Regions from separate parts of the Fontibacillus forbon genome, predicted to be linked through region 1. Evidence: riboswitches for the same ligand, from Rfam matches in the RefSeq annotation. Region 1 holds a riboswitch; the other holds the start of a gene.
The links. Region 1 has a riboswitch for S-adenosylmethionine ahead of ACLB09_RS22185 (methionine ABC transporter ATP-binding protein). Riboswitches for the same ligand answer to the same signal wherever they lie in the genome.
Positions count from the first base shown of each region.

Region 2: another riboswitch for S-adenosylmethionine. It lies ahead of metA (homoserine O-acetyltransferase MetA); the one in region 1 lies ahead of ACLB09_RS22185 (methionine ABC transporter ATP-binding protein).

Region 1 is NZ_JBKGFV010000006.1:214,326-230,168, forward strand. Features, by position in the region: gene ACLB09_RS22175 (MetQ/NlpA family ABC transporter substrate-binding protein) at 1-750, opposite strand, end outside; gene ACLB09_RS22180 (methionine ABC transporter permease) at 818-1,486, opposite strand; gene ACLB09_RS22185 (methionine ABC transporter ATP-binding protein) at 1,486-2,511, opposite strand; SAM riboswitch class I at 2,612-2,774, opposite strand; gene ACLB09_RS22190 (Cthe_2314 family HEPN domain-containing protein) at 2,870-3,586, opposite strand; gene ACLB09_RS22195 (COX15/CtaA family protein) at 3,701-4,702, opposite strand; gene ACLB09_RS22200 (thioredoxin family protein) at 4,897-5,259, opposite strand; gene ACLB09_RS22205 (DUF2515 family protein) at 5,403-7,082, shown strand; gene ACLB09_RS22210 (putative polysaccharide biosynthesis protein) at 7,155-8,795, opposite strand; gene ACLB09_RS22215 (DUF456 domain-containing protein) at 8,817-9,302, opposite strand; gene ACLB09_RS22220 (Cof-type HAD-IIB family hydrolase) at 9,312-10,055, opposite strand; gene ACLB09_RS22225 (metal ABC transporter permease) at 10,510-11,391, opposite strand; gene ACLB09_RS22230 (metal ABC transporter permease) at 11,391-12,368, opposite strand; gene ACLB09_RS22235 (metal ABC transporter ATP-binding protein) at 12,372-13,133, opposite strand; gene ACLB09_RS22240 (metal ABC transporter solute-binding protein, Zn/Mn family) at 13,176-14,165, opposite strand; gene ACLB09_RS22245 (peptidoglycan D,D-transpeptidase FtsI family protein) at 14,813-15,843, opposite strand, start outside.
Region 2 is NZ_JBKGFV010000002.1:868,993-884,835, forward strand. Features, by position in the region: gene ACLB09_RS10975 (response regulator) at 1-118, opposite strand, end outside; gene ACLB09_RS10980 (sensor histidine kinase) at 115-1,158, opposite strand; gene liaF (cell wall-active antibiotics response protein LiaF) at 1,163-2,116, opposite strand; gene ACLB09_RS10990 (hypothetical protein) at 2,488-2,649, opposite strand; gene ACLB09_RS10995 (3D domain-containing protein) at 2,761-3,459, opposite strand; gene thrS (threonine--tRNA ligase) at 3,551-5,488, opposite strand; gene ACLB09_RS11005 (putative sporulation protein YtxC) at 5,857-6,768, opposite strand; gene mqnC (cyclic dehypoxanthinyl futalosine synthase) at 7,000-8,136, opposite strand; gene ACLB09_RS11015 (trans-sulfuration enzyme family protein) at 8,270-9,427, opposite strand; gene ACLB09_RS11020 (PLP-dependent transferase) at 9,420-10,607, opposite strand; gene metA (homoserine O-acetyltransferase MetA) at 10,626-11,561, opposite strand; SAM riboswitch class I at 11,680-11,808, opposite strand; gene corA (magnesium/cobalt transporter CorA) at 12,230-13,165, shown strand; gene ACLB09_RS11035 (HRDC domain-containing protein) at 13,285-14,295, opposite strand; gene ACLB09_RS11040 (DUF3055 domain-containing protein) at 14,521-14,823, shown strand; gene modB (molybdate ABC transporter permease subunit) at 14,861-15,529, opposite strand; gene modA (molybdate ABC transporter substrate-binding protein) at 15,538-15,843, opposite strand, start outside.

The DNA of each region.
Region 1 (15,843 bases):
CGAAACCAAAATGTTGGTGTAAGGCGAATCTGCATCTTCAATGAACAGCGCATCGTCAACCGGGTTGAGATCGGCTTCAAGCGCGTAGTTGGTATTGATCAGAGCCAGATCCACTTCCTCCAATTGGCGCGGAAGCATAGCGGCGTCGGCTTCAATGAATTTCAGGTTTTTCGCATTTTCGGTAATATCCGCTTTGGTAGCCATAATTCCGGCACCTTCTTTAAGCTTGATAAGTCCCTGTTTTTCAAGCAACAGCAAAGCGCGTCCGCCGTTCGTCGCATCGTTCGGGATCGCCACTTTGGCGCCGTCTGCAATTTCGTCTGCCGATTTCAGCGTTTTGGAGTAGGCACCCATTGGTTCGACGTGCACGCCTACAACGGACACAAGATCAAAGTTGTTTTGCTTGTTTTGCTCGTCAAGATAAGGCTGGTGCTGGAAGTAGTTGGCGTCCAGCTGTTTTTCGAATACTTGAACGTTAGGTTGAACGTAGTCCGTAAATTCTCTGACTTCCAGTTCTACGCCATCTTCCTTTAATGCCGGCGCGATGAACTTAAGAATATCCGCGTGAGGCACGGTTGCACCAACGACCAGTTTAACCGGTTCCGATGTTGCCGGCGTGTTCGCAGCATTGTTTTCTGCAGCCGGCGTATTGCCAGCGGCCGAGTTGTCATTTTTTGCATTGTTGCTTCCGCAAGCGGCAAGCACCAACACTAAAGCCAGCGTCAACAACGAGAATGTCCATTTTTTCATAACAGTATGCCCTCCCAAATTGTTTTGAATAAGGATGTTGTGAATCTAATCTATATATAGTTGTTCCTTATTTCCGCGTAAAATAAATCACCAGCCGGTCACCCAGCATTTGCAATACTTGCACCAGAATGACCATAAAAATAACGGATACGATCATGACTTCCTTCTCATAACGGTAGTAGCCGTACCGGATAGCCAAGTCACCCAGCCCGCCGCCGCCGACCATACCGGACATCGCCGTATAGGAAACGAGCGTAACTGCGGTAATCGTCATGCCTGCAATGAGACCGGGCAGCGATTCAGGCAGCAGTACTTTGCGGATGACCTGAAAGGTAGTCGCACCCATCGCATGGGAGGCTTCGATCACCCCGCGGTCCACTTCGCGCAGCGCCGTCTCAACGAGGCGGGCAAAGAACGGAGCGGCCCCGATTACGAGCGGCGGAATCGTTCCTTCCACACCTGAGGAGACGCCCATGATCGCTCGGGTGAGCGGGATGAGAGCGACGATCAGGATGATGAACGGTACGGAACGAATGATGTTTACGATGAGGGAAAGAACCCGGTACACCCAGCCCAGCACCGGAGAACCGGATCGGGAAAAAGTGTACAACAACACACCCAGCGGCAGGCCGATCAGAAAGGTGAACAGAGTGGCGTATCCCATCATTTGCAGCGTGTCGACGGAAGCCGTGCCCATCTCGGGCCAATTGATTTTTGAAAAATCCAAACCCCACATTACCCGATCACCTCCACATCAAGATCCCGTTCCCTTAACAAATTAAGCGTACGTTCAACTTTCTCGTCATCACCTTCAAAAGATACCGTAAGCTTGCCGTAAGGCACGTCCTTGATCGTTGAGATCGTCCCTTGCAGGATCGCAAAGTTGACGCCAGTTTCCCTGACAACCTGAGACAAAACCGATTCGTACGTCTTCGCTCCGAGAAACGTGATTTTCACCAGCTTCGACCACTCCGGATGCGGAACCGAGGCTGCCAGCTTCAAGCCTTCTTCTCCGGCCGCCCCCGCCGCGTCGCGGTTAATGAACTCCCGGGTTACGAAATGCTGCGGTTTCAGGAACACCTCGGTAACGGGCCCTTCTTCCACGATGCCTCCTTCATGAATGACAGCCACCCGGTCGCAAATGCTTTGAATGACGTGCATCTCATGCGTGATGAGCAAAATGGTCAGGTTGAACTTCCGGTTAATATCCAGTAAAAGCTTCAAAATGGAATCCGTAGTTTGCGGATCCAGCGCGGAAGTCGCTTCATCGCAGAGCAACACGTCAGGATCGCTGGCCAGCGCACGCGCAATGCCTACCCGTTGCTTCTGTCCGCCGGACAACTGGGCCGGATACTTGCCGCGGTGTTCCTCCAGACCAACCAGTGCCAAGAGCTCGTTCACTTTGCTCTGAATTTGGCCTTTAGGCGTTCCGGTCAACGTCAGGGGAAAGGCCACATTGTCATATACCGTAGCCGAAGACAACAAATTAAAGTGCTGAAAAATCATGCCGATCTTCCGGCGGTGCTGTTGCAGCTCCCGCTTGCCCAGCTTGGTCAGGTCGACCCCGCCGACCCATACCTCGCCTTGGGTTGGCCGTTCCAGCAAATTGATGCAGCGGATGAGTGTGCTCTTCCCCGCGCCTGAATGGCCGATAACACCGAAGATCTCTCCCTTGTTAACCGTCAGGTTAAGTTCGGATAGCGCCGTGGTCGCCTTTTTCTTGCTACCGTATATTTTAGTAAGCTGTTTGAGTTCAATCAAACTGTTTAGCCTCCTGTATAGATTAATTTCAAAGATAGCTATATAAACAGAAAAGAGCCCCTGCAGATTCAAAGGGCTCTCTTTACGTAAAGACAATGCCTTCTCATCTGCCAAAACCGTTACGCTGCACACGCATGCGCGGTTTTGAAGGAATTAGCACCATGTCATTCGTTCCGGCATCTCCATGAATCTTCGTTGGTACCTGGAATCGAATCGGTTGCTGGGCTTCATCGGGCCTGTCCCTCCGCCTCTCTCGATAAGAAAAATATGAAATTTGTTACGAAACTATTTTTGAGTATAGGAGGTTTATTGTCTTTTGTCAAAGGAAAAAATACGTAGCCCGATCGGAAAAGGCTTTCTATTTCAAAGAAACCTTTTTCCAGCGTTGATTACTGTAAGTAAAAGCCGCCTGCAGCGTCTCGCACACCATAAGATAACCCTGCTCCAGGTCACGCAAATGCTGGTCCAGATCCTCCAGCTCAATTTTCCCCTGCAAGGTCTGATGCCGCTGCCAAAGGTCGTCCTTCATTTCCGAGTTCATATAATGGATTTCCGTATTCCGGCGCCCTCTTAGCTCGGCTAGCGCTTCCTTGTACTTGTCTTTAATGGCAACCAGCCGGTCTCCAAGCTCCATATGTACTTTCATGTATCGGAACTGGCGTAGCACCGTAAAGTAGGAAAAATGCGCCTTGACTTTGGACGTCTTGAGATCGAACAGCTCATTAAGCACCGTCCCCAGCTTGTCCAGCGTGGAAAATACACGAATAAATCCATCTTTATAAAAAAATACGTAACGGGCATAGTCGCTGCGCTCTGCAGGATCCATATCCTCCACGAAATCATGAACTACTTTTTTGCGAAAAAAGGCAGCCGCATGCAAGCATTGCTCCAGTTCATCCAGTGAGGTGATCAAGCCGAGCGTCCAAATTTCGAGCTTACGGAAGTCATGGGTCGGATCTTTAGACAGTTCCGTCTCTTTTTGCAGCAACTTGGTCGTTTGGATCATGGCATTGATCGTATCACCCAACAAACCTTCATTTTGTCTCGGCGGTTCTCCAAGCAAACTTCGCAGCATCATCGTTTCCTCGCTTCCATCATCAAATCCCGGCGATTCCATTGTGTTAGGACGAACTTGGACTACTCCTATAACACTTCCCGAAACTCTCGGCGGTCATTCCCTGCCGTTTAATTATTGGACTTTCCGATTTTTGGCAGGGTCATTTCCAACAACAGTCCGGGTATTAATTCCCGATCCCGCATTCCCGTCAACATGTCTGCTCATTTGCCAAGTTCTGACGCTCATATAACTGAGTACCCCGAACAAGGCCGCCAAAACAATAATGTGGGCAAGGGATGTAAACAAGTACACTTCATAATTAGTTAGGGTGAATACAATGCTTGCGCCTGTGAAGACCTGCGTAATAATCAAAACCGTAGCGGCTACGCCCAATGAACGGATTTCCCGGTTTCCGGGATGCTTTCGATAGGCAAAGTGACCGACCGTAGCCACGACGATCAGCAGCAGCAGCGCCGCTACCCGGTGTGCAAAAGCAATGCCGACGCCGCCAGAAAGTTCAGGGATCAGCTCCTTGTTGCAGAGCGGCCAGCCTGAGCAACCGCCCGCAGAATCGGTATGACTCACATAAGCACCGATATAAACCACAATATACGTATAAGCCGTGGCGAACCACGTTAAATTGCGAAAACCTTTGGAGACGTAATGCTTTGGCGCAGCAGGCGTATTTCTCTCCCTGGCTTCATCCTCACGAATGCCAAGGACCAGCATGACCGAACTGGCGAAAGCGATCAGGGAAAAACCGAAATGCAGCGCCATAACCGCCGAGGAGGTAGGGAAAACTACTGCCATCGCTCCCATAAATGCCTGCACCATCACAAAAACAAGAGCCAGGAAAGAGTACATCTGTAAATCCCGGCGATGTTTCCGGTATAACCAAAACGCTACAAATGCGCCCAAAGAAAGCAAGCCCGCCGCCCCGCTGACCGCCCGATGAGAATACTCGATCATCGATGCAATCGTATGGGCCGGTACAAACTTCCCGTGACATAAAGGCCAATCGTTGCCGCAGCCCAGTCCCGACTCGGTTTTGGTCACGACGCTCCCGCCTAAAGTAGCTAAAAACATGACCAAACAGGAAAGGTAGCTAAGCCATTTAAGTTGTTTCGTATTCAACATGCTCACCCGTTCTATCAGAGTAAGAAAGTAAAGCATCTGCATTCATTCATTTCCGTCAAATCATATTTCATTATAACTGATTGGGCGGGGCAAATCATAGAGAAACGTTACAGAATGTTCAAAAACGCAAACATCGCCGCCTGTACTAGCCAGGGGCGATGTGATTTTTGTCGTTTGAAATTGGAGATCGGCTATTCTTTTCTTTCGGCTGTATCGTGCAAGGTATGGTACACATCCAGCGCCTTATTTAAGAAGTCTTCAATTTCCTCGCGCGATTTGCGGAGTTTGTTCACGTAGCGAACAAGCTCACGACCGTCCGCATAGGCGACGAAGCTCGGTATTCCCAAAATGTTTTGTTCTTGGCTAACGTCACCGACCTTGTCTACGTCCACTTCAATCAACGTAAGTCGGTCGCCGTATTTCTCTTCAACCTCCGGCATAAATGGGTCGATATACTTGCAGTCCCCGCACCAGTCCGCTTTAAAAACCGCTACGACAAGGTTGCTGGATTGGATGCTTACGCCAAACTCGGCTGCGCTTTGCACCTGTTTCATGAGCTTCATTCCTTTCTGTCTGTACTTTTTTAGGCTTGCATTATGCTTCCTCTTTAAGTCAACCAAAACCCGGAGTGGAAGTCAAACTTTTGGCCATACTTGTAATATAAAATTGATGATCGGAAAAGAAAGCGAGGATCCCTATGAAGCAGAGCCCACACAACCCGGAAAGTCCGGCCTCCGCCCCGGGACTCAAGGGAATTATCCGCCGGCTTCCTTTATTAATAGGAGAAGCCTTCAAAGGTAAAGCCGCGGGGATCGCGGAATCCAGCCGCCTGCGGGAGGACCGGATCCCCCTTGGCTGGAATGAAGCCTCCGCACGCACCGTAGCTGCCGAAATCGAAGACCTGCTGCGCGGGGGTCCGGCGGCAAGAACGGCCCGGGAAAATGAGTGGAGCGAAGCGGACCGGGCACTAGCGGAGGAGATCTCTTTGGCGACCAGCCGTGCGGGAAGCAGCAATATTACCCGTACGGAGGCTTATCTGGCCTGCTATCAGGCGTATCCGGAATTGCATTGGGCGTTTCTTGCCCACATGGTGTCCCGGAATGCCGGGTGGAATATGACAGACCTGCGCGGCAGAGTGGCCGATCTCATGGATGAAACGGAAAAACGGGCGTACTACCGCTTTTTGGAGCGCAGCAATGCCCTGATTTTTCAAGACGCATATCCTCAGTTGCTTCTTTACATAAAAAGCCGTGAGCTCGGCTCCAGCCGCTTCCACCTGCTTTCCTATTTCCACGTCTCCGGCTTTATGCGCCCGTTTTGGGAACGGTTCTGGATCGACAGGGGGAGCGCTCTCCTGACGGTCGGATTAATTATTAACGAACAAAACTACATCGAAAAACGGGTCATCCGCCACCCTTATTATCAGAGACATATTACCGACAAAGTCCCTTTCCATCTTCAAAGCCTGGCGGGGCTGAACCAGGTCGTTTTTCCGTTGCTCGAGCCCGTGGCGGAGTGCGAAGCAGCGGAAGCGAGGTGCGAAGCGGAGCAGGCGGAGCAGATAGTTGCGGCTGGTACGGAAAAAGAGCTTGGAGAGAATACCGCCGAGTCGGAAAACCGTAACGGACAGGCTGAGATGACTATAGGCGAAAAAGCCGTTTCCGATGCCGGAGAGGCAGCGAAAGCCGGGGACAACGGGGGTTCCGCCCCGCCGGCGGGTCAGGGTGCGCCCAGACACTCGGCGAGAGAAGAACTGAAGTCATATGATAATGACGAGCAGTTCTTCTCCCACAGGGATGGGCAGCCCGGCTCGGGAGCCGGCGGGCTCCGGGAACAATCCGCACATGAAGAAAGCGGATTGGGGCCGCACTTGGATGAGGGAGGCCGAGTGAAGTACGGGGTGCGCCGCCTCGCCGGGCGCGTTGTCTCCGACTTCGGCAGCCTCCCGGACCGCATCGCGCTAGGCAAGAGCCTGTACGCGATGCTGATGGGCCTCCGCGCCGTGCGCAGCGGCGCGGAGCGCTTCGCCGCCAGCGTGCCGCATAGCGGCTCGCGGGCGGACTATTGGCCGGAATTGTTCACGGCCAATAGCAAAGAAGCTCTGACCTCCCCGGTGCAGGGGTCAGAGCTTCTGGAAGGCGAGACGCTGCCTCCGGGCAAGCGTCTCTATAGCCCCAAGCTGCTGGACGCTTGGGGCGACACCCCCTATGAGCCCATCTCCAGGGAAGATTGGCTCAAAGGCCACAGCGCGCTGGACGGCATCAGCGCGCCCCAGCCGCCGTATCTATGCGACATCAGTCGCGAACACCGCGGCGGCATCATCAAAACTGCCCTCGTTCGCGATGCCGCGGGCGACGCGAACCATGGACAGACATAATGAACCGACATTTCCCGGGCAATTCGACACCCGTTTGCAAGGAAACGCAGCTGCATCCGTGCTAACCCAAGCTTACTTGGACGAGCCGGCCTGGCCGGAGCGCTGCAGCCGCATCAGCGGAGACAGCAGCTTGCGCAGCGGCGCCGGATAACCGGACAGTTCGTCCTTACGCACCACGCGCAGCAGAACCAGCATAACCGGATACAGCGCAACAACGGCGAGACCGACGATGCAGCAGGTCAAGAAGAAGGCCAGCCGAGCAGGCATGATCGAAACCATCTGAATGCCCGCCTGGTTCAATCCGTACCCTGCGCCGCCGAGAACGACGACGGTCAGGAGAAACCCGACCCAACGGTTGCCCATGAGGGAAAACGGAACGATTTTTTTCATCGCCCACAAATTTAGAAGCGTAATAACCAGGAAACAAAGGCCCGTGGCCGTAATGATCCCGTAAATTCCCCAAACCGGAGCCAAAGCGTAACTCGCGACCAGCTTGACTACGATCCCGACCATCACGTTGACCATGGATAGATAAGGCTTGCCCACTCCTAAGAGAATGGAGTTACTGGTCATCATCGTAATTTGAAAGATCGTCATGAACGTTAAAAATCCGACGATGCCGTAACCGTCCAGCGATTTAAACAAAAGACCGTTTACCGAATAAGCAGCCGTTCCAAGCGCAATGACGAGCGGCAGGCCCGAAAGAATGGAGATCCGCATGGCCAGCGTTACCTGACTCCGCAAATGAGCTTCATCCTTCTTGACGAACGCCGCCGAAATAACGGGGATCAAAGAAGTACTGAGCGCTATCGCTAAAATCGGCGGAATACCGGCCACCATCTGGGCTCTGGAAGTCAAGAATGCCAAAGCCTGTTCGGCAGCTCCTTCCCCGATATGGTTGATGAGCAGCGTCTTGACGATCGAACCGTCAATAAAATTGACCGCCGATACGGTAAGCGAAGTCAGCACAATCGGAATCGATAATTTGAAAATATCCAGGTAGATGCGCTTGTACGGAATATCCGCCCCGGTAGTTCCGGATTCAAGGGGAGGCAATTTGTGACCATCCTCTTTGCGCAGCTTCATAGCATAATAAACCATGACGCCGAATGCTCCGATACTGCCAAACACGCTGCCGAAGGAGGCGCCGGCAGCCAGCCATTTGTCCGAGTACCCCATACCGTACATGACAAAGGCAAGGCCAATCGCCGTGATGACCCGTAAAATTTGCTCCATAATTTGCGAAATGCCGGAAGCCGTCATATTGCCGCGGCCCTGGAAATAACCTCTCATCATCGCAATGGTCGGGAACAAAAGCAAGGCAGGGGCAATCGCCCGTATAGCCGCAGAAGCTTCCGGAACCTTGGCGATATTCGTGGCATAATACGGAGCGATCAAATATAGGAACACCGTAATCAAAACACCGGAAACGGCGCCAAACATCAGCGCCGCTTTGTAGACCCGCCGGGCTTCATGCGGTTTATTCAGTGCATACCGCTCCGACACCATTTTGCTGAGCGTGCTCGGAATCCCTGCTGAGGCAACGGTCAGCAGCATTAAGTAAACATTGTTTGCAAGGCCATAAGAGGCATTCCCCGTGTCTCCGAATACATGCTCCAGGGGAACCCGTTGGAACAGGCCCAGCAAACGGACCAGAAGCGCCGCCCCCGCAAGGATCAGCGTGCCTTTAATAAACGATTCTTTCTTGGACAAAGAAAATTCCTTCTTTCTTTTCTAGAACATGAGGATCCATATGATGAATACAACGATCATGACAAGTTGAAGTAAGATTTTTACAACGATGCTGCTGAACAGGCCGACTACCGAGCCTACCCCTACTTTGAACGCTTTGGAAATCGGTTCCCCCTTGATCATCTCGCCGATCATGGCGCCGAGCAAAGGCCCGAGCACAAGACCAAAGGCCGGAATGATGAACGGTCCAACGATGATGCCGATGGTGCTGAGCCAGACAGACAGTTTGCTGCCGCCGAATTTTTTGACGCCCCAGGCGCCCACCAGGTAATCCGCGACAAGCAGAACCACGACGATGAGCGTTTGAATAATCCAGAAAAACCAGCCGAACGGTTCAAACGAGAAAAACCAGCCGTAAACGAAAAAAGCAAAATACACGGCAACGACGCCGGGTAGAACAGGATAAACAGCCCCCGCCATACCGACCGCAAACAGCAAAATAATTAAAATCCAACCGAGCGCAGCGATCATTTACCTTCACTCCTCCGACAAAATGTAATCGCGGATGATCAGCGCAATGCCATCATCATTGTTGGAGGCGGTCACCACATCCGCATTTTCCTTGACCTCAATTTGTGCATTTCCCATCGCAACGCCCAGACCGGCGGCCTGAATCGCCGCCAGATCGTTGAGACTGTCACCGATAGCGACCGTCTCCGACATTTCCACTCCTAGTATTTTGCAGACGGTCCGGATGCCGCTCGCCTTGTTGATGCCCGCAGGGTTAATCTCGAGATTATAAGGCGATGAATTGGTAATCTCCAATCCGCCAAAATTCTGAAGCTGCATCATAATGTTATGGCGGATCTCGTCGTCTTCGGTATGATAGCCGAATTTAAGCCACTGGTTGACTTCCAGCAGTCCGGGATCCCAATTGTTCTCGTTGTAGCTTCCCTCCACGGAATAAGCCCAGAACCAAACGCCGTGCTCCTGCGAGATGGCATGCATACGGGCAATGATTTCTTTATCGAACAGCTCCCGATGATAAAGTTCATGAGGCGATTTCCATATTTCACTTCCGTTCACCGTGATCATCGGCGTCTCGAGCCCCAACTGCACTCCAAACGGCGCAGCCTCGTTATAACCTCTTCCGGTTGATAAACAGACATGTACTCCGGCAGCAGCGGCTTTGCGAATCCATTTCTCCGTTTCCGGTGAAATCTGATGATTATCGTTCAGTAGCGTTCCGTCCATATCCAGCGCCAACAGTTTATATTTCAACAGAAAATCCTCCAATCGAATTCCATTTCATCCTTTTTCCTTCGATAGCATAACGCCATTTTATCATAAACGCCTGAGCCCAACAAAGACAGTGATATCATTTGCCTTTTTCAATTACTTGAACCTCTCCTTATGCGCATCTACTCCCCTTTTAAAACATTTAACGGACACAGGAGACGTTAATCCATCATTTCAGTGGGGAAATAACCTGATTTGACCCAGCTCTGGTGTCCGTTAACTGCAAATATAAGCAGATTATCCACAAATAACGGTTCTCATGTCCGTTAAAACACCGAAACGGAAAAAAGACCCCCGCTTTCGAGGCGGAAGTCCGAAATGGAAACAAGATAAGGATGTATGAACGGCATCCGAAACGATGCAGCACCCGATTCAGGTGACTCCGATACCTTTGTAGATACCATGACCATTATTGCAACTTATACCGCTCTGCAGCTTATGCCGATGCAGCCTTCAAGCTGCGGCGCTTTTGATATCGGGCCACGAGGCCGTGGAGCGGTGAAAATACGAAGGCCAGGATGAACAGGATACCGGCGACGGTGATCATGGATCCCGCGATGGAAGCATCCAGCCATTTTGCCGCATAATATCCGCCTGCAGAACTGACGGCACCGACCAATACGCTGTAGACCAGCATAACGCTAAGCCGATCTGTCAACAGATAGGCGGTTGAAGCCGGTACGATGAGCATACCGACCACCAAAATCGCTCCGACGCTTTCGAAGGACGCAACCGTGGACAGCGAAACCAGCCCCATAAGCAGGTAATGGAACAGCGCTACCGGTATTCCGACCGCGGCCGCCAATGCGGGATCGAAGGCGCACAGCTTGAATTGCTTGTAGAACAGGCCGATCACGACCAACACGATCAACAGGGTTCCGCCCAGCAGCCAGACGGCGGCCGGTCCGAGATCGTACCCGTTCACGATCAGAGTATCCCATTGTACATAAGCGATTTCCCCAAACAGCACGCAGTCCAGATCCAGGTCGATGTGAGCGGCGTTCCGGCTGATCAAGATCACGCCCACGGCGAACAAAGCCGTAAACACAATCCCGATGGAAGCGTCGGACTGAAGACCTCCGTGCTGCAGCGCCTGTATCAGAAATACCGTGATTAAGCCCAATACGGCGGCACCGACCAGCATCAGAACGGAATCGCGGGTTCCGCTAATGAGAAAGGCGATCGCAATCCCTGGCAAAACGGAGTGGCTAATCGCATCGCCCACCATCGCCATTTTACGGAGTACGAGAAAGCAGCCAAGCACCCCGCAGGTGGCGGCAACTAGCGTGCCGGTTAAAATGATCCAAAAATCCGCCATTAATCCGCACTCCTTTCCGCCGCATGACTTCTTTTCGAGATGACCGCCATATCGACAGCCGTCATACTTGCCACGTCATGACCTCGTTTCATTTCGTTCTTTTGGCGCAAACGACGCAGCAGCTTGGAGACCATTCCTCGATTCGGGGCAAAAACGACGGAGACCAAAAATAGCGAAGTTGCCGCCAATACAGTGACCGGTCCCGTCGGCAAGTTCGACAGCGTTCCGCTGATCAGCGTCCCGGTAACGCCCGAAAGAGCGCCGAATACACCAGCCAATATGATCATGACGCTCAAAGCGTCGGTCCAGTAACGCGCCGCGACCGCCGGCGTTATTAGCAGCGCAGCTACGAGTACTACGCCTACCGCCTGAATGCCGACGACGACCGCGATCACGGTCATCAAGAGCAGCAGCTGTTCAAGTAATCCGACTTTGAGTCCCATGCCCCTGGCGAAGCCCGGATCAAAGCTGACCAGTTTAAACTCTTTGAACAATAAGGTGCATACGGCGACCAAGATCAATGACACGATGCCGACCAGATAGACGTCGGAAAGCATCATGGAGGCTGCCTGCCCGAACATGTACTTATCCAGTCCGCTTTGATTACCGTTGCCACTATGCTGAATCTTTGTCATCATGACGACGCCGACACCGAAAAAGACCGATAAGATGATACCGAGCGCAGCATCCTGCTTAATCCGGGAATAGCGCGTTATGGCATGGATTCCGAAGGTGGCTAGCATTCCGGAAAGGATAGCTCCGATCATGAAGAGGCCGATCGATTTGACGCCGCTGAGCATAAACGCGATGCATATTCCTGGCAGCGCGGCGTGAGCAAGCGCATCTCCAAGCAGGCTCTGTTTGCGTAAAAAAGTGAATGACCCGATCACACCGCTTCCCAGTCCGAGCAGCAACGATCCCATCAGAATCCACTGCATGTTCGGGTCGGTCAACCAATTCAAAAATGTCGAGAACATAAGTTACACCTTCCCTGCCGGTACGGCGGCGAAATCCTGTAACATGGCGATGCGTCCGCCGTAAGTTTGCTGAAGATGTTCCGGCGTAAATATTTCGCTTGTCGGTCCCGCTGCAACCAGTTCGCCGTTCAGTAGCAGAACATGATCGAAATACTCCTGTACGGTGGACAAGTCGTGATGCACCACCAGAACGGTTTTCCCCTGTTCTTTCAGTTCGTGCAGCAGTTGGATGATCGCTTTTTCCGTCGTGGCATCGACCCCGGCAAACGGTTCATCCATGAAGTACAGCCGAGCGTTTTGAGCCAGGGCTCTAGCCAAAAATACACGTTGCTGCTGTCCGCCAGACAATTGGCTGATTTGCCGTCCGGCGTAATCCGCCATTCCGACTTTGCCGAGGCACTCCATCGCGATTTCCCGCTCCTTGGATCCCGGACGGCGGAACCAGCCCAGATGCCCGTAACGTCCCATCATCACTACGTCCAGCGCATTCGTCGGAAAATCCCAGTCCACCGATTCCCGTTGCGGCACATATCCGACGACTTTCCGTTGTTCCTGATAGGGACGACCGAATATTTTAACATCTCCTTCAACCTTTGGAATAAGACCGAGTACCGCCTTAAGCAGCGTGGATTTCCCCGCCCCGTTCGGACCCAGCACACCGATCAGCTTTCCTGAAGGGATTTGAAACGAAACCGAGTTCAGTACCGGCTTTTTCTGATATGCTACCGTTAAATGATTGACTTCGAGTGGATTGGCAGTAGTCATCTCAGCTCCTCCTTTTCCTGGGCTAGCTTACGCCCATACCGTTTATTTCAATGCTTCGGTAATGGTGTTCACATTATGACGCACCATGTTGATATATGTGTCCGCGTCCGATCCCGGCTCTCCCATGGAGTCGGAATACAATTCGCCGCCGATTTTGACGTCATGACCCAGTTCTTTTGCACCGGCAATGACCGCTTCCATCGACTTGGTCGGAATGCTGGATTCCACGAATACCGCTTTGATTTTATTTTCCACGAGAAAATCGCGCAGCTTGCTGACATCCTTCGAGCCGTATTCCGAGGCCGTACTGATTCCCTGGAGCCCCATTACCTTAATGCCGTAAGCATCTCCAAAGTAACCGAAAGCATCATGTGCCGTAACCAGCACGCGTCCTTCTTCAGGAATCTCGGCAATGCGTTCCCGAACTTCCGCGTCCAGTTCATTAAGTTCCGCAATGTAGGCTTCCGCGTTCTTCCCATACTCGGCGGCATGAGCCGGATCATATTCGGACAGCGTATCCCGGATCGTTTCCGCAGCGGAGACCCAATGCTTCACATTAAACCAGATGTGCGGATCATACTGGGAACCGCCGGCATCTTTTCCGGACCTCAGCAGAGAAGGGTCAATGTCTCTGGAAACGGCGACCGTCGGCTTGCGCTTCTCCAGCTTCTCGAAAATCTCCGTCATCTTTCCTTCCAAATGAAGGCCACCGTAAAAAATCATGTCGGCATCGTCCAGTTTCTGAATATCGCCTTGGGAGGCTTTATACAAATGCGGGTCCACGCCTGGCCCCATCAATCCCTTTACTTCGACTTCACCGCCGCCAATCTCCTGAACAACATCCGTAATCATCCCGATCGTCGTAACGATTTGAATCTTCCCGCCATCCTCCGCGCGCTGCTGATGACCGGGCTCACCCTCCACTTTGGAACATGCGGCAATCACGATTAACGCCAATACGCTTAACGTCATCTTTGCCCTCTGCATCGGACTTTTCTTCACTTTGATCTCGGTTTCCCTAATCTTGTTCATCCGGTTATCTCCTCCCACAAATTCAGTTCATTATTGATCCACGATTTCACTTCAGTGTTGATCTTAAACTTTCCGCATTAAGCTGGAATCTCAATGGTTTTGCTGCTGCTTTGACGCTGCTTCAGTATTCAGCCTTCATTTGTTGTACAAGTAAACACTTGTTTCCCTCGGCATTAAGTTTTAGTTATATATAAAAATGTTTCCCTAGTGCAAATTCTAAGGCATAAACATACAAAAAAGCAAGAGGAATTTTCCTCTTGCTTGAATAATTTGCTGGATCGATACCAGTCCATATTAATTTGTCACCTTACAAAATCCGGTGTTTTCCATTAGATTCAACCGGCTTCTAAGCCGTTGGATCATTGGCTGCATAAGGAGCCAGGCCGATTATACGACTCCTAACGAGGAGAGAGAATAATAACTGGATTTCCTACAGTTAATTTCCCTAACTATCATCATTCCGCGAAATTAGATGGAAAACCTCCATCTAATTTACCGCTATATACAGGTTTGTGCCTTCAACCGAGTAATTAACTTTAGATTTTCCAGTTAATTACTCAATTTTGGGAAAAAGAACGGAATTAGCTGTAGGTTTTCCAGTTATTTTGTGCAATTTGGAGTTTCCGCTCCTCCCAACTTCCCCCCTCTTACTCCGCGTTCCCACCATTTTCTGCATTTCCGGCATTTGCGGTTTTTCCTGCATTTTGCCCCGTTTGCTGCTGTTTCAGAGTCTTCTTCGGTACGCCGTCCAACCCATACTCTTGGTCGTACGCGTCAAAGATTTTGCGCGCTACAGGAGCCGCACTCCAGGCACCAAATCCACCCTCCGGTATGACGACAGCTACAGCAAGCTTCGGATTTTCGCGTGGAGCAAATGCGATAAACACCCCGTTATCCCGGTTCTTTCCGGCGGCATATTGTTCGGAAGTACCCGTCTTTCGGGCAAAGTCATATGGAAAACCACTGAACGCAACGCTCACATCAGTTTTCATCCCGCTAATGACTTCCTTCCAATAGGCATCGTTAAATTTCACCTCATTAAGTACCGTAGGTTTAAATTCCTTTACGATATTGCCGTCCTCATCCGTGATTTTGCTTACAAGATGAGGCTGCATCCGTTTGCCGTGGGTAGCCAATGTTGCAGTGTATTGAGCTAATTGCATTGTTGTATAACCACCCTGCTGTCCGAAAGAGGCTAACACCAATCTTGTAAGTACGGATTCAGACTCGTTATTGTATGATAAGCTACCCAAATACTCTTTTGGCAAATCCACACCCGTAGAGACACCTAGACCAAATTCTTTCATGTATTTGTCCCAAACTTCAATCCCCTCGGATGTGCCTTTATATTTGGAATTAAGTTTTTCCCCAACCATTGCAACCATAAAAGTGTTGGAAGATTTTCGAATGGCTTCTGAAGGATCCATCGGACCATAAGCATGCTGACCGGAGTTACGGACGCTGGACGAATCATTTTTACCAAAGTAAGCAATCCCTCTGTCGTTATAGTACGTGTTTGTCGTAAACAATTTTTCGTTAAGTCCGACCAAGACGGATAATGGTTTAATCGTGGAGCCGAGCAACACATCCGAACCAAAATTATGTCCTGAACGCCCGGAACTGAATGGCGTAATCGTACCGTTTTGATAATTGTCCGAAATTTCCGACCACTTCTCTG
Region 2 (15,843 bases), on a different contig from region 1:
GGCCGTTTCCGGCTTCGGCGATCACCACAAACCCGGGATCCAGCATCAAATAAGTTTTAAGCCCCATCCGTACCATGTCATGGTCGTCCACGATCATCACCTTGATTTTTTCGCTCATTCCCGCTCTCCCCTTTTGCCGTCTTCAAACTTTGGAATATGTACCCTGATCGTCGTTCCCGCTCCGGGCTTACTGATAATTTCCACGTGTCCCCCAAGCTTCTCCGCACGTTCTCGCATCGTCGTCAAACCGTAAGACCCCTGTTTCTGAGATGTGCCGCTGAAACCTTGTCCATCATCACTAATGCTGAGCACGACCTGCCTCGGCCCTTCCCGAAGCGACAGACTGACCATTTGGGCCCCAGCATGCTTGACGATATTCGCCATCGCTTCCTGTGCAATCAGGAATAATTGATGTTCCTTCGCTTCCGACATGTCGCCTTGCAAATCCATGTCCTTGATTCCTTTAAGCCCATTTTGCCTGCAATAATCGGGAAACCACTGGTCAAGCGCTTCCGCGAGCGTCTTTCCGACCAGTTCCATCGGACGAAGCTGGGCAATTAACGCCCGCATTTGCTTCTGCGCCGTATTGGACATCAAGATGAGCTGATCCATGACCACATGCGCTTGGGCTTCATTATTTTCCAGTACCTTAGGAAGCGAGGAAGCCGCCATATGGATAGCAAACAACTGTTGGCTAACCGTATCGTGCAAATCACGGGCCAGTCTCCGCCGTTCCTCAAGAACGGCCTTCTCCGCGGCCTGCTCCTTCTCCACCACTTCCTGCTCGCCAAGTTGCTGCAGAAGCTGCATCTTTTTTTCTACAGCATCCGTCATATTGTTGAATTCCTGGTATACTCCGGCAAAAGTCTGATCCACCGTTTCCGGCATACGTACCGATAAATTGCCTTTAGCTACCTGGAGCATGTTCAGATGCATCAGATCTATCCGCCCCTGGATACGCCGTCCGGCGACATACCCGATAATGAGCGTCAAAACGACGACCCCCGCCATATCGTAGATCCATACCCGGGAATCATTGACCACAATGACCCCGGTTACGGTCCCGATATAGAGAGTAATCGCCGCCAAACCGCCTGTCAGCAAAAAGAAAAGCAGAAGCTCCCATTTCGTGTTTTTTAAAATCCGCTGCACCATCATAAGCTTAACCCACCATATTCACTTTAACGTCCCCGATAAAGACGCTTACCACCAGTTTTACCCGTTTACTGGCTTCGCCGTAGTGAGGGGACTGTGCCTGAACATTACTCATAAAACCGCCCTGTTTCTGGTTCAGCACCTTCAAATCGCCGATAAAAGCGCTCGAATTCGCGGTAATCCCAATATCCATATCCTCCGGTATAAACACTTTAACATCGCCGATAAAAGCCGACACATTAATCTTGGTTTCACCATAAGGGATTTGCGCTTTAGTCAAGTCGATGATCGTATCGCCGATAAAGTGGGAAATATTTGTAGGGTGTAGCTCAAAATAATCCTGCCCCAAATGAACGTCTCCGATAAAACCGGACTTGTTGATCGTTTCCGATCCGCCGGAGAATCCTCCGCCGATGCCATAACTTTTGCCGAATGCATCGTAATGGTGCGACTTCTCTTGTTTGAATTTCTGTTCTTTCTTCTTCTCTTCTTGTTCCAAACCGCCAAAAATGGAATCCAGCGGAGATTCCATCTCCGGAATATAAGTGTCGTTCAGCGGTGGCACTGGTGGTCTAGACTGTGGCGGAGGCGGAAAATCGTCGTTCCGGTATTTATTGCCGCGGCCCGGTTTGAACAACACGTACAAGCCACCGACAATGAGCGCAAGCGGGAAGAAGAACTTAAAGAAATCTCCCGGCGATAATGAAATCAGGTCCAGATTGTTTGCTAAAAAATAGCCCCCGATAATAATCAGTATCGCGCTGCCGATAAAGCTGGAGCCCTTCCAATTTCCGTTGCTGAGCTGGCTGAGGCCGCCAAGTATTAAAAATACAGGCCAATAGGTAGCGAAAAGATAACCCAGGCTAAGGTCGGTAATCCCCATCTGATTCAATAAAAATATGCCGCCGATGGAGATCAGCACCAGCCCGCCTATCAACCGTCCCATCATTCCGTTTTTCATTGCAGTTCCCTCCGTATTCATCATTCCTGAATGGTTAAACCCAGTTTACCGTATTCGGGGGACTTGCAACAGCGGCGCCGGATGGAAGTGTAGCTCGGTCTCCGGACGGAGGGGTTTACTTTTTTATCCAATTGTTTTTGCCTTCTGGCATTGGAAAATATCCAATATGAATAGTTGAATAGCACTGGAGTGGCATTTTGATTGGAACTTTTCCAATAAAATCAGCAAATTTAAGATCCTAGTGGACAATTTAAGCCATTTTCATTGGATAACTTCCAATCAGTGAGTATTTTAACAGCCCGAATTCAAAAAAAAAGGTGCCTCCTACCACGAAAATGAGTGGTCAGGAAGCACCTTGTCGTTGCTTTGTGTTATTGTTGTTGTTGTCCTGAACCTTGGTTGTTTACAGCATTACGGGATGCTTTCGCTTTTTGGGCGATCGTTGCTGTAGATTCTTCAGCAAATTCGGCATTATATTTCTCGTTTGGCGTTTTATAGCCTGGAGAAGCAGCCTTGTTTTTTTGATTAGGCATGATGTTTCACCTCCCTTTGCATAAAGCGCAGGCGTTGTACGACTTTGTGGGTCATGAGTTATGACCACGCCTCTTATTATGCTTACGGGTATCGTGAAATATTCAGCCCTCTCAAATGGCCAGATCCCATACTTTATCGGGAATGTCCTGCCCGACTTCCATCGCTTTGCCTAATTTGTTAAGCATCGCTTCCGTCAGCTTGCCGTTCCCTTTGCGGATTACCTGAACCTCCACTTCCTTCTTGCCCCATTCCTTAAACACCTGCTTGGTCGTTTTAAAATACAGGTCGATTTTGTTTCCTTTAATCGCCGAGCCTTTGTCCGCGACTACGCCATAGCCGTAACCGGGAATATAGAGAATGGTGCCGAGCGGGAATACTTTCAAATCCGCGGCAATCGTCGAAATCGTATCTTTATCCCGGCGAACCTTAACCCCTGAATACGTAATTCCGTACTGGGGATGATTCGGTTTCTTACCGGTGGATTCGTAACCGGCCGTATAACCGGTAGCCATCACTTTGACCGTTTTAACTTTCTTCTTGGCGGCCTCCGGCTTCACGTCACTGATCTTTTTGCCCTGAACAGGCGTATGAATCGAACTCAAAATTTTTTGGCTCTGCGGTTGGCTGGCTGAAGCTATTTCCAGCCTCAGGGCATTTTCCCGATATTCCCGAAGAACATACTGATGATACGTGTTCTTCGATAATTCTATAGTATTGGCATGAATTTTACTTTCTGCGGCGATCCCGTAAATGAGAAGAATCGTTAACAAACTTAGTCCGATTCTCCGCCACAATACAAATTGGCGCATATGAAAACCTCCCCCTTATTCCGAAGGTTTTCCACATGCGCCGCAGTTTATACATCAGTTAATCTTTTATTCGGATGTTTTTTTGAATTCCCTATATTACGTGATTGCGGATTTCATCCTGGAGCAATGCCAGTACCTCGTCCAGTGCTTTCGCTCCAAGATCCCCTTCGCCGCGTTTGCGGACGGAGACGCTTTCGCTGCTTTTCTCGCTTTCGCCGACTACGAACATGTAAGGAATTTTTTCCAGCTGGGCTTCCCGGATTTTATAACCGAGCTTCTCGTTGCGCAGATCGCTCTCTACCCGGATTCCACCGGCACGCATTTTATCTTCAACCGCACGGGCATACTCATCAAACGCCCCGGAAACCGGAATGATTTTGGCTTGTACCGGCGCCAGCCATAGCGGCAGATTTCCGGCAAAGTTCTCAAGCAGGAAGGCCGAGAAACGTTCCATCGTACCGAGGATGCCCCGGTGAAGCACGACCGGACGATGCTTCGCCCCGTCGTCGCCGACATATTCCAGCTCAAAGCGTTCTGGCAACAGGAAGTCGATTTGTACGGTGGACAAAGTTTCTTCTTTGCCGAGCGCCGTTTTCACCTGTACGTCCAGCTTAGGACCGTAGAACGCCGCTTCGCCTTCGGCCTCGAAGAACGGCAGACCGGCTTCCTCGACAACTTCGCGCAGCATGCGTTGGGCCGTATTCCACATTTCATCGTTCTGGAAATACTTCTCGGTATCCTGCGGATCCCGATAGGACAAGCGGAAACGGTACTCATGAATACCAAAGTCGCTGTACACCTGCTTGATGAGATCCAGTACGCGAGTAAATTCGCCCTTGATCTGATCCAGGCGGCAGAAAATATGCGCGTCGTTCAACGTCATGGAACGCACCCGGTGAAGCCCGGTCAGCGCACCCGACATTTCGTAACGGTGCTGCATGCCAAGCTCGGCAATCCGGATCGGCAGATCACGGTAGCTTCTCATATCGCTCTTGTATACCATCATATGATGCGGACAGTTCATCGGACGAAGCACGAATTCCTCCGTGTCGATCGTCATTTTCGGGAACATGTCCTCCTGGTAGTGCTCCCAGTGTCCGGACGTTTTATACAGATCCACGTTGCCAAGTACCGGTGTGTACACATGCTGGTAACCGAGCCGTTCTTCGATATCGACGATATACCGTTCCAATGTCCGGCGCAGAGTAGCGCCCTTAGGAAGCCAGATCGGCAACCCTTGACCCACGAGATTGTTGAACGTAAAAATGTTCAGCTCTTTGCCAAGCTTGCGGTGATCGCGCTTTTTGGCTTCTTCCAGCATCAGCAGATGGTGATCCAACTCGGCCTTCTTCACGAACGCCGTGCCGTAAATCCGCTGCAACATCTTATTGTTGCTGTTGCCCCGCCAGTAAGCGCCCGCTACGCTAAGCAGCTTGAAAACCTTGATTTTGCCGGTCGAAGGAACATGCGGCCCACGGCAAAGGTCGAAAAATTCGCCTTGATCGTAAATCGAAATGACGCTTTCTTCCGGCAGATCGCGGATCAGTTCCAGTTTGTACGGATCTCCAAGCTCGGTAAAGATCGCTACCGCTTCCTCCCGGCTGACTTCGCGACGGGTGATGGGCAGATTTTCGCCGATGATCCGTTCCATTTCTTTCTCGATTTTTTGCAGGTCTTCCGGATTCAGCGGATGCTCCAGATCCATATCGTAATAAAATCCGTCTTCAATGACCGGACCGATGCCTAGCTTCACTTCTTTTCCGCCAAATAGGCGTTTAACCGCCTGCGCCATCAAGTGGGCGGTACTGTGACGCATGATTTCCAGGCCGTCCTGGGAATCGAGGGTGATGATTTCCACCTTGTTCCCGTCTTCCAGCTTCGTATTCAAATCTACCGCTTTGCCGTCGATTTTGCCGGCTACGGCGTTTTTGCGCAACCCGCTGCTGATCGATGCCGCTACATCTTCCAAAGTACTTCCTTCCGCATATTCCCGGACCGAACCGTCCGGCAAAGATACTTTAATTGCCACTGTCTTTTCCTCCCGAAAATAATGATTGTCCCGGAAACGGACAACAAAAAAACCCGTCCCGGAAAGGGACGAGCGTTATTTACCCGTGGTTCCACCCTCATTCGGCCCACCTGCTTTTCGCAAGTACAGCCCTTATTGAGCATCCGATAACGGCAATGAACCGGCGATCCCTATTTTCATCCTGAACACCCGGACAGGTTCGGAATCACAGCTACAAAGGGGTAAACCAAAACCGGATCACAAGGGAATTTCAGCCAAGGTTCCCTCTCTCTGCACTGTCCGCTGCTTCTGGTTCATGTCTTTGTCAACGCTTTTTACTTGAATTATGTGTAATTATAAAGCTAACGCGAAAGCTCGTCAAGAACCCCTTAGGTTCCCTGATCCCTGTGAAGCCTCTCCTGATGAAACAATTGACAACGCGGGCAATGCAGGCAGAGCTCCACGCGGTCACCGAAAATACGCCGGATCGTCAAAATGATTTGCGCCTCGGGCTCGAGCGTATGGATCAAAATCCGGTCAGGGGATAAGGAAATCAGCGTGCTGACGATCATGTCCTCCATTTCCATCTCCTGGTCCGCAATTTGGGCCACGACGCCGCCGGAGGGAGGAACGCTGATCTTGGAAAACTGTTCGTTCAAAATATGGAATTCATGATCTTCTTTATGCATCAAATGGATCAGCGGGATGAGCGGCTCCTGGAAATGAACGAAATATTGCAGCAGGTGAATGAATTCCTCGTATTGCTGGTCCAGCAGGTATTCCTCCATAGCGATCTCCACTGTTTCACGCAGCTTGTCCCTGTAGTCCGGCAGCCGGAAAGCGATAAATCCGTCCAGGTCCAGATAGGCGTTATCCTGCAAATATTCTCTGAGCACGTTATATATTCCGGTTTTTCGCCGCTTCCTGGCCGCTTGATCCCCTTCTTCCGGACCGGCAAGCAGTTTATGGCAGCATTGTTCCGCGGCCAAACTTTCTTCACGTGAGGAAAATGAATACTGCTTGGAGGCGATGTTCATCGCTATGCTCTCTTCCCGGACTTCCACAATGTAACCGGCAATCCCGAGCGCGAGGTCTTCCATCAGCATTCGTCTTGATTCCGGGCTGAAGTTCGGCCCCGTAATAGAAATCGTCAACGTCAACACGGTTCCATCCAGGGAATGGCTGAAATGTGCCGGAGCAGCGCCGTTATGTACCGCACCGCCGGTATTGCCGATATGATCAAGGAGTTGCTGTTCCGAAAAAACGCCCTTTAAATCCGCGCGCAGCGTAAAAAAATCCATAAGCCCTCCCCCTTTCGTTTCCTTCCCAAAGTATATGGCGGGAAGGAAACGGATATACGAGGCGAGCCTATGGAAAGATAGCCAGTGTTTCCATAAAAGTGAGTGCAGGCAAGGGAGTAAATTGATTCCGAAGAAGCGGCAGCGGTCACCTTAGTGATCGGATTTCTACCTTGTTATTTAATCAAGAAATCCGGGAACAACAGCGATCGCGGGAACATTTTACGTATTTGCCTAATTTTGCATGATGAAATCGCGCTCAATGCTGGAATCCTGATCAAACACACGCAAAATGTCGTATTTCGTATTCCGCTGTGCCGGGGTTTTACCGGCAGACCGGATGATGGACAGGATGGATTCGATGTTTACTTTATAAGTTGCTCCGGCGGAGGATACGACATTCTCTTCGATCATGGTGCTGCCGAAGTCATTGCAGCCATATTGCAGCGACAGCCTGCCGATCTCAGGACCCATCGTTACCCAGGACGATTGCAGGTTTTTGATATTGTCGAGCACGATCCGGCTGATGGCCACTGTCTTAAGATAAGATTCCGGCGTCTGGCGCTCGACCTTCAGATTCGTGTTATCAGGCTGGAATGTCCAAGGAATAAAGGCCAGAAATCCTTCCGACGGGTAACCGTTTTGCAGGCATTCATCCTGCGCTTCGCGGACGCGAAGCAAGTGCAGGGCGCGCTCCTCCATCGACTCGCCGAATCCGATGACCATCGTTGCGGTCGTATTCATGCCGATCCGGTGCGCCGTCTGCATAACATCCATCCATTCCCGCCACGAACCTTTGGCCCGGCTGATTTTACGGCGAGTGCGGTCGTCCAGGATTTCCGCGCCTCCGCCCGGGAGCGAATCCAGACCAGCCGCATGAATTTCACGCAAAACTTCCTCAATGGAAAGTCCGTCCGATACTTCCTTCATCTTCATAATTTCCGCAGGGGAGAAAGAGTGCATCGTAATGTCCGGGAATCTTACTTTGATGGCTTTAAGCAGATCGGTATAGTAGCTGAACGGAAGATTCGGGTTCGTTCCACCCTGCATCAGAATTTCGGTTCCGCCGACATCGATTGTTTCCTGGATTTTTTGAAAAATCACTTCATCCGGCAGCACGTAGCCTTCCTCCGAGCCTGGACGGCGGTAAAAAGCGCAAAACCGGCAGTACACGTCGCAAACGTTCGTGTAATTCACATTCCGTCCGATCACGAACGTCGCCACCGGATCGGGATGTTTCCGTTCCATCAAAATATTGGCCACATGACCCATCTTTTCCACTTCGTCCGACTCGAAAAGCTTGATCGTATCTTCAAGATCGAGGCGCCCCCCTTGCAGCGCCTTGTCTAAAATATCGTTAATCGCAGTCATTTTGCTGCCTCCTTGCGTTTGTCTAATAATTAATCAATAAATTCCAACACCAATATGATAATCGTAACACAATCGTCACCAAAAAACAGCACCCGATCTGCTTCGGGTGCCGTTTCATCTCAATCACAATCTTCTAGTTATTCTGCAGCGCCTGCTCCAAATCGGCGATCAAATCGTCGATATCTTCGAGGCCGACGGAAAATCGTAATAAGCCGTCGGTTATTCCGCGTTCATGCCGGACTTCCTGTGGCATCGACGCATGCGACATCATGGCCGGATAAGACAGAATACTTTCAACGGCACCGAGGCTGACGGCTACCAACGGCAGCTTCACTTTGCTCAGCACTTGCTTCGCCCGCTCTCCCGAGCCGACATCGAAGGATACGACCGCGCCGTAACCGGTCGATTGTTTCTCCTGGACATCGCGGCCCGGATGATCCGCTAGACCGGGGTAGAAGACGGCGTCGATATCCTCACGCCGGCTAAGCCAGTCGGCCAGCTTGCGGGTACTGATTTCGCTGTGCGCCATCCGCGCGCCCAGCGTCTTCATGCCTCGCATCAGCAGCCAGGAATCCTGGGCACCAAGGACCGTGCCCAGACCGTTCTGCAGAAATTTCAGGCGCCGTCCGAGCGATTCGCTGCGGGCCACGGCCAGTCCTGCCAACACGTCGCTATGGCCGCCCAGAAACTTGGTGGCGCTGTGCAATACGATGTCTACGCCTAGTTCAATGGGTCGTTGATAATACGGCGTCATGAACGTATTGTCCACGATGCTGAGCAAATCGTGGTCACGGGCCCACGCCGCGATTAACGCCATATCCGTAATTTTCAGGGTCGGATTCGACGGCGTCTCCATATAAACGGCTTTCGTGTTCGGCTTCAGCGCCGCTTTGACATCTTCAAAGTTCGTCATATCGACGAACGTAGCTTCAATATTCAAACGGCTCAATATATTCGTAAGCAGCCGGTATGTACCTCCGTACACATCCTCCGTAACGATCAGATGATCGCCTGCCGAAAACAGCATAAACGTGGTCGAGATCGCGGCCATCCCGCTGGAAAAGGCAAAGCCGCGCTCGCCGCCTTCAAGTACGGCGATATAATCTTCCAGTGCCTGGCGTGTCGGATTTCCTGAACGGCTATAGTCATATTCAGGAGGATTGAAGATGTCGTGGTGATGAAAAGTGGAAGCCTGATAAATTGGAACGCTGGACGCTCCGGTAGCGGCGTCCACTTCATTACCGAAATGAATCAGCTTCGTATCGAACTTTTTGCGTCCCTTGTCACTCATGGCCTTGTCCCCCTTCGACCTCGATCCGCGCCGCTTCCAGCGCCTGTCCCAGATCCCTGATCAAATCTTCGGCATGCTCGATACCGACCGAGAAGCGGAGCAGCCGATCGTCCACGCCGACCGCCTCGCGGATTTCCACCGGAATGTCGGCATGCGTCTGAACCGCCGGATAAGTCATCAGCGACTCCACGCCGCCAAGGCTCTCCGCGAAAGCGATCAGTTCCAGATGGCGGAGCACCGGCTCAACATAACGGGCATCGGTTACTTTAAACGCGAATATTCCCGTATTCCCGCCGGACTGCTTCTTCTGTATATCGTAACCCGGATGATCAGGAAGGCCCGGATGGAACACTTCCGCAATCTGCGGATGCTTCAGCAGGTATTGCGCAACAGCCAATGCATTGCTCTCATGCCGCTCCATCCGGAGTGCCAGAGTCTTCATGCCGCGCATAAGCTGATAGGAGTCCGACGGGCTGAGCACCGCACCGATCGAATTGTGCAGGAAACCGATCTCCTTGGACAATTCCTCTCCCTTCGTGACGATTAAACCGGCAAGGACATCGTTATGTCCGCCCAAATATTTCGTCGCACTGTGCACGACGATATCCGCACCCAGTTCAAGCGGGCGCTGAAAATAAGGCGTCAGCAACGTATTATCCACGACGGTCAGCAACTGATGCCGCTTGGCCCAAAGACTTACCGCTTCTATGTCGGTAATCATCATGAGCGGGTTCGTCGGCGTCTCGATGAATACCGCTTTCGTGTTCGGTTGGCGCACTTGCTCAAGCGCATCCAGATCATTCGTATCTACATAGGAAGCGCTAATTCCGAATCTGGAAAGGATCTTTTCCAACAGGCGGTAAGTCCCGCCGTACAAATCCAGGGAAACGATCAGATGATCTCCTTGCGAAAACAGGCTGAATACCGTTTGCAGCGCAGCCATCCCGGAACTGCAGGCAAAGCCCGCGTCACCGCTCTCGAGCGCAGCGGAGGCTTCCTCGAGCACGGTTCTTGTCGGACTCTTGGTCCGGGAATAATCGAACCCCGTGCTTTGGCCGAGCCGCGGATGCCGAAACGCGGTCGACTGATAAATCGGGTAATTTACCGCACCCGTAACCGGCTCCTCCACCGAGCCGATCTGTGCCAATCTGCTTTCCAAATGCCATTTGTTCTCTTTCACTTGATTAACCCCTCCACATCAGATCTGATAAACGAATTCAGCCATTTGATCTATATCGTATGGTGTTTCCTGATACACATAGTAATTCAGCCAATTGGAGAATAATAAGTTAGCATGCGCTCTCCAAGTTGAAGCCGGAGTTTTGGAAGGGTCGTTATTTGGGTAATAGTTGACCGGCAACTCGATGTCGAGCCCTTTGGCGATATCGCGGTCATATTCCCATTTCAGGGAACAAGGATCGTATTCCGAATGGCCGGTGACGAAAATCTGCTTGCCGTCCTTGGAAGCAACGAGATAGATGCCGGCTTCTTCGGATTCCGCCAAAATCTCGAGCTGAGAGATAGCTTCGATATCTTCTCTCGACACATCCGTGTGTCGCGAATGCGGCACCTGGAACACTTCGTCGAATCCGCGCAGCAACTTTACATGCGGATTGTTGACGCCGTGACTGAACACGCCGAAGCATTTTTTCTCAAGCGGTACTTTCCGAACGCCGAAATGATAGTAAAGACCCGCCTGGGAAGCCCAGCAAATGTGCATGGTCGACGTTACATGGGTCTTGCTCCATTCGAAGATTTCCTGTAATTCGTCCCAATAATTCACTTCTTCGAATGCAAGCTGTTCGACAGGAGCCCCTGTGACGATCATGCCGTCAAAACGGCGACCTTTGATCTCGTCAAAGGTTTTATAGAACATTTCCAGATGCTCTGCGGATGTGTTCTTGGACGTATGCGACCGCGGGTGAAGCAAAACAATCTCCACCTGAAGCGGCGTATTGCCCAGCAGGCGCAGAATTTGCGATTCCGTTGTCTCTTTGGTCGGCATAAGATTAAGAATAGCAATTCTTAGGGGGCGGATATCCTGTTGATAGGCCCGGCTCTCATCCATGACAAAAATATTTTCGTTCGATAGCACTTCCTTGGCCGGCAAATGATCCGGTACTTTAATCGGCATAATGTTCACTCCTTTTGACGATTAGACTGGTATTTGTTTGCTGAAAGCGGGACTGCAACAAGAAAAAAAGACCTCACTCCATAAAGAGAAAGGTCATCATCTATTCCTGAATGCGCCTCTCTCATCTCTCAGAGACCGTTAAGCTTCGGATTGAAGCTCCACAGTTCCGCAAGAATTAGCACCGTGCGACGTATCGCCGGTTGCCGGGTATCATCGGGCCAGTCCCTCCACCTACTCTTGATAAGAAAATCGTCTTATTATTTTGTTGTTATGATTCAAATTTAAATATGCTGATTTTCATTATACATGAAATAGCTTTTTTAACAAGTCATGCGCCCTATTTTGTCCGCAACTTTTTGGCTTGAAACATTTCATACCCCGGCGTTATACTAGACAAGTGTTTGAGAGGTAAATTTCATGACCAAAAAGAGGTGAATCCGAGAATGGAAGGCGACCCGAGTCCGCAGTGTAGTGTCCTGAAGCAACAATCGCATAGGAAACCGATCAGCAGGCGCCCTGCGGGAAGTTATGGGCACTTTCTTTTCCCGGTGTTTTCATAAAACGCCTTTTTCGGCGTTCCCGCGCCGCCAGTCCTGATCCTCTTCCTATGCTCAGCCAAAACAGATATGAGCATAACCGGCCGTTCCGGCCGGAAAGGGAGTGAAGGTATGAAAATCCGTCATGTGGTCGCCGGTGTATTTACGCCGGTAGAGGACGTGGAATTGACAACAACATCACCTGAACAAGGGTTTTATTGGATCGACGCCGATGTCGACGATCTGGCGCTGCTGCAGCCGTTGTTTTCGCTGCATGATCTCGCGGTGGAAGACTGTCTGACCGAAGAAGAGCAGCGTCCAAAGATCGAAACTTACGATAATCATTATTTTATTGTGGTCAACAGCATCCGTTATGATGATGAGGAAATTTTTCTGCGGGCGCTTAATATTTTTCTAGGCCGGCATTATATCATTACGGTAACCAAGCAAAAGATCAACGAACTACGGGCCGTCAAACCGATCCTGTGGGAACAGGAAGTCAGCGAGCCCGACCGTTTCATGTATTATCTTATCGACTTGGTCGTTGACAATTACTTTATCGTCGGCGACCGGATCGAAGTCAAAATCGAGAAGTTGGAAGAAGACATCCTCATGCACACCAAACGTTCGCATTTGAATGAAATTATCGGACTGCGAAGCGAAATATTGTGGCTCAAGAAAGTACTGGGCCCGCAAAAAGAAGTCATCAATATTTTAAACAAAAAAGATCTGCGCCTGATCGATGATCAGTTGCAGAAATATTTCAGCGACATCTATGAGAATGCCGTTAAGATCTCCGAAAACTTCGATACGTTCCGGGAACTCGTAGGAAACTTACGAGAAGCATATCAGGCAGCCATCGCCAATCGGGCCAATGAAATCATGCGCGTGTTTACGGCCATTACGACGATCTTTATCCCGCTTACGTTAATTACCGGGATTTACGGCATGAACTTTGACAATATGCCGGAAATCCATTGGAAGTACAGTTACTATGTCGTCATTGGCATCATGATTGCCCTCGGGGCCGGAATGTTCTATCTTTTCCGGAAGCGCGACTGGATATAACGGCATCCATAGTAAAGTAACCTTAAGATTATAATACGGCAAGCGCCAGTTTCCGAGTAATCGCTTCAGGATTTCCCGGAAACCGGCGCTTTTCGTTTCATGACGCTGCCTCGACCGGCTTACCCCGCTTTTGGCGCGCTCTCCTTCTGCCGCCGGTAAGTAATGCGCATCAGACGCAGTTTTTCATAAAGTTGTTCCACCCCTCCGCCTTCGATTGTCTCCTGATCGTAAACGCGCTGTAGCACTGGCTTAAGGAAATGATCGCCGAGTTCCTCAAATGCTTTCCATACCGCACTTTGCTGTTCTTTCGGCATGTTCCGGATTTCTAACTGTACTACGGCATCTGTCGTATATCCGTCCTTCTCCAGCAATTCAAGCAATTCCACTGCCTCCCTGCGTTCAAGGCCCGTACGGTTGCAAATTCCTTCAAGATCGAGACCCTGGGCAAGCGACTCCAGCACCATGCGGCGCAAGCTGAACTTCTCCATTTCCATCCGGAACTTGACCTCCTTCTGCTTATACATCCAGGTGCGGAACACTTCCTCGTCGATATCCCGCTCCACCCAATCGAGCGGAAAGTCTCCCGGTCGTTCTTCACCTTGGGCTTGCACCATTTCAAGAAGATCGGGTCCGTATTCCGTAGCTTTGCTTTCCCCTAACCCGGGAAGCTGAAGCAACTCCTCTACGGTACGCGGGCGGAACACGCTAATCAGCTTCAGGAGCCTGTTGCTTGCGATCATGTACGGCGCTTTGCGGTCTGCGGCTGCTTTCTTTCGCCGCCAGACGCAGAGCTCGTTATACAACCCCTCATTCCCGTGCAGCTCGCTATAACAAATAAGCTTCTGTGCCGCCATTCCCCTCCCATGAAACTCCTCCCTCTCATCCCATATCCCTTCGATCACCGGCCGGTAGCCTTCTCCCATCTTGACGACAAGACGATGACGGTACACGTGCAGCATCTCAGACCAGGAACCGCCTTCATACCAAATGGTCTCCTGCTCCTCACTCCCGGCGATTTCGTTCCAGCCCATCCGCCACAGGCCTTCTTCTTCCCCGATCCATACCTGTGCCCCGCCGGAAACCGCCCCGTTCTCTTTCTTTTCCAAGCTGTTCAAAAAAACGATCCTCATTTCATTACCCTCCTTAATCACTGTCAGCAACGACCAGTTTATGGTTTCAGGCACGCAAAAAAGCACCCCTCCTGAATGTTTCAAGAGAGGTGCTTCCCCTAGTCGTATACTGTTATTCCTAATCATACCATTTTTATCCTCGCTGTCAATCGTTATCATTTCCCCGTTGCTCTCTTTTTCGGATATAATGACAGAAGACAACTAGTACCCGAGGAGGCCTTGCCCATGACCGGACCTAACCAGGACCTGGATTTTTTATCAGACAGTACGGAAAGTACTTCAACCCGCTTCGTTACGTTTATCGGAAACTCTTTAAAACGATTCGATCTTGCGGTTACGACCACCAACCGTTTCTACGGAAAAAAACTCGTTACCGATCTCCAAAACGGCAAAACCGCCATCCTGGGGACTGACGATTTGGAGGAAGAAGGCTATCTCGAGCATGTTTTCGGCCTGAATGAAGAGGAAAGCGGAGAACTCCGGACCTTCCTCTATCAAGTTGTGGGCGAAGCTTATTTTACGGACTAATCTTCAGAGAAATCACCGGATGATGAATATCAGCGTATCAAAGCTCTCGCTCAGTCCGGGATCCGCAAAACGCCAGCAAAAGAAACGAGATCAAAATCATCAGACCGGCCCAAGCCCAAGCGGACGACGTATCGCCTGATTCAACCGCCATATAAATCGCCGTCGGTAACGTCTGTGTTCTCCCTGGAATATTTCCGGCAAGCATCAATGTGGCGCCAAACTCGCCAAGCGCTCTCGTAAAGGACAGCACAAACGCGGTTACCAGCGTACGCTGGGCAAGCGGTATCGCGATCCACAGCAGGACCTGCCATTCGGATGCGCCCATGGACCGGCCGGCGGACAACAAGTCCCGGTCGATGGACAAGAACCCGGCCTTGGCCGATTGATACCCCAAAGGGAAGGCAACGATAGTTGCTGCCAGCACGGCGGCCCCCCATGAAAACACGATCGGCATGCCGGCCAGCGCTTCGAATATTTTTCCGATCGGGCTGCGGCGGCCGAACGCCATCAGGAGCAGAAAGCCGACAACGGTCGGGGGTAAAACCATAGGCAGCATGAACACCGTTTCCAGGATAATTTTGCCCCGGAATTTTTTACGGGACATGACCCAGGCTGCATAGCCCGATATCAAAAAAGCGATTATGCCCGCCAGCAGCGATACTTTCAGCGACAAACCGACGGGTGACCAAAAATCGCTCCACTCCATGGACAGCCTCACTCGGTAACGGTGAACCCGTGACTTGCGAATACGTCGCGAGCTTCCGCGGTTTGCAGAAACTTCAGAAACTGATCGGCTTCTTCAGGATGTTTCGTAGCCGTCACGATTCCGGCCGGATATACGATGGGCGCATGGCTTTTCTCGTCCACGACGAGCGCCGTGTTCACTTTGTCGGAAAGCTTGGCGTCGCTCTCGTAAACGAAACCCGCATCCGCATTCCCTGATTCCACATAGGTCAGTACCTGGGTCACATCCTTGGCAAATACCATTTTAGGTTGAAGCGCGTCCCATAATTGCGCGTT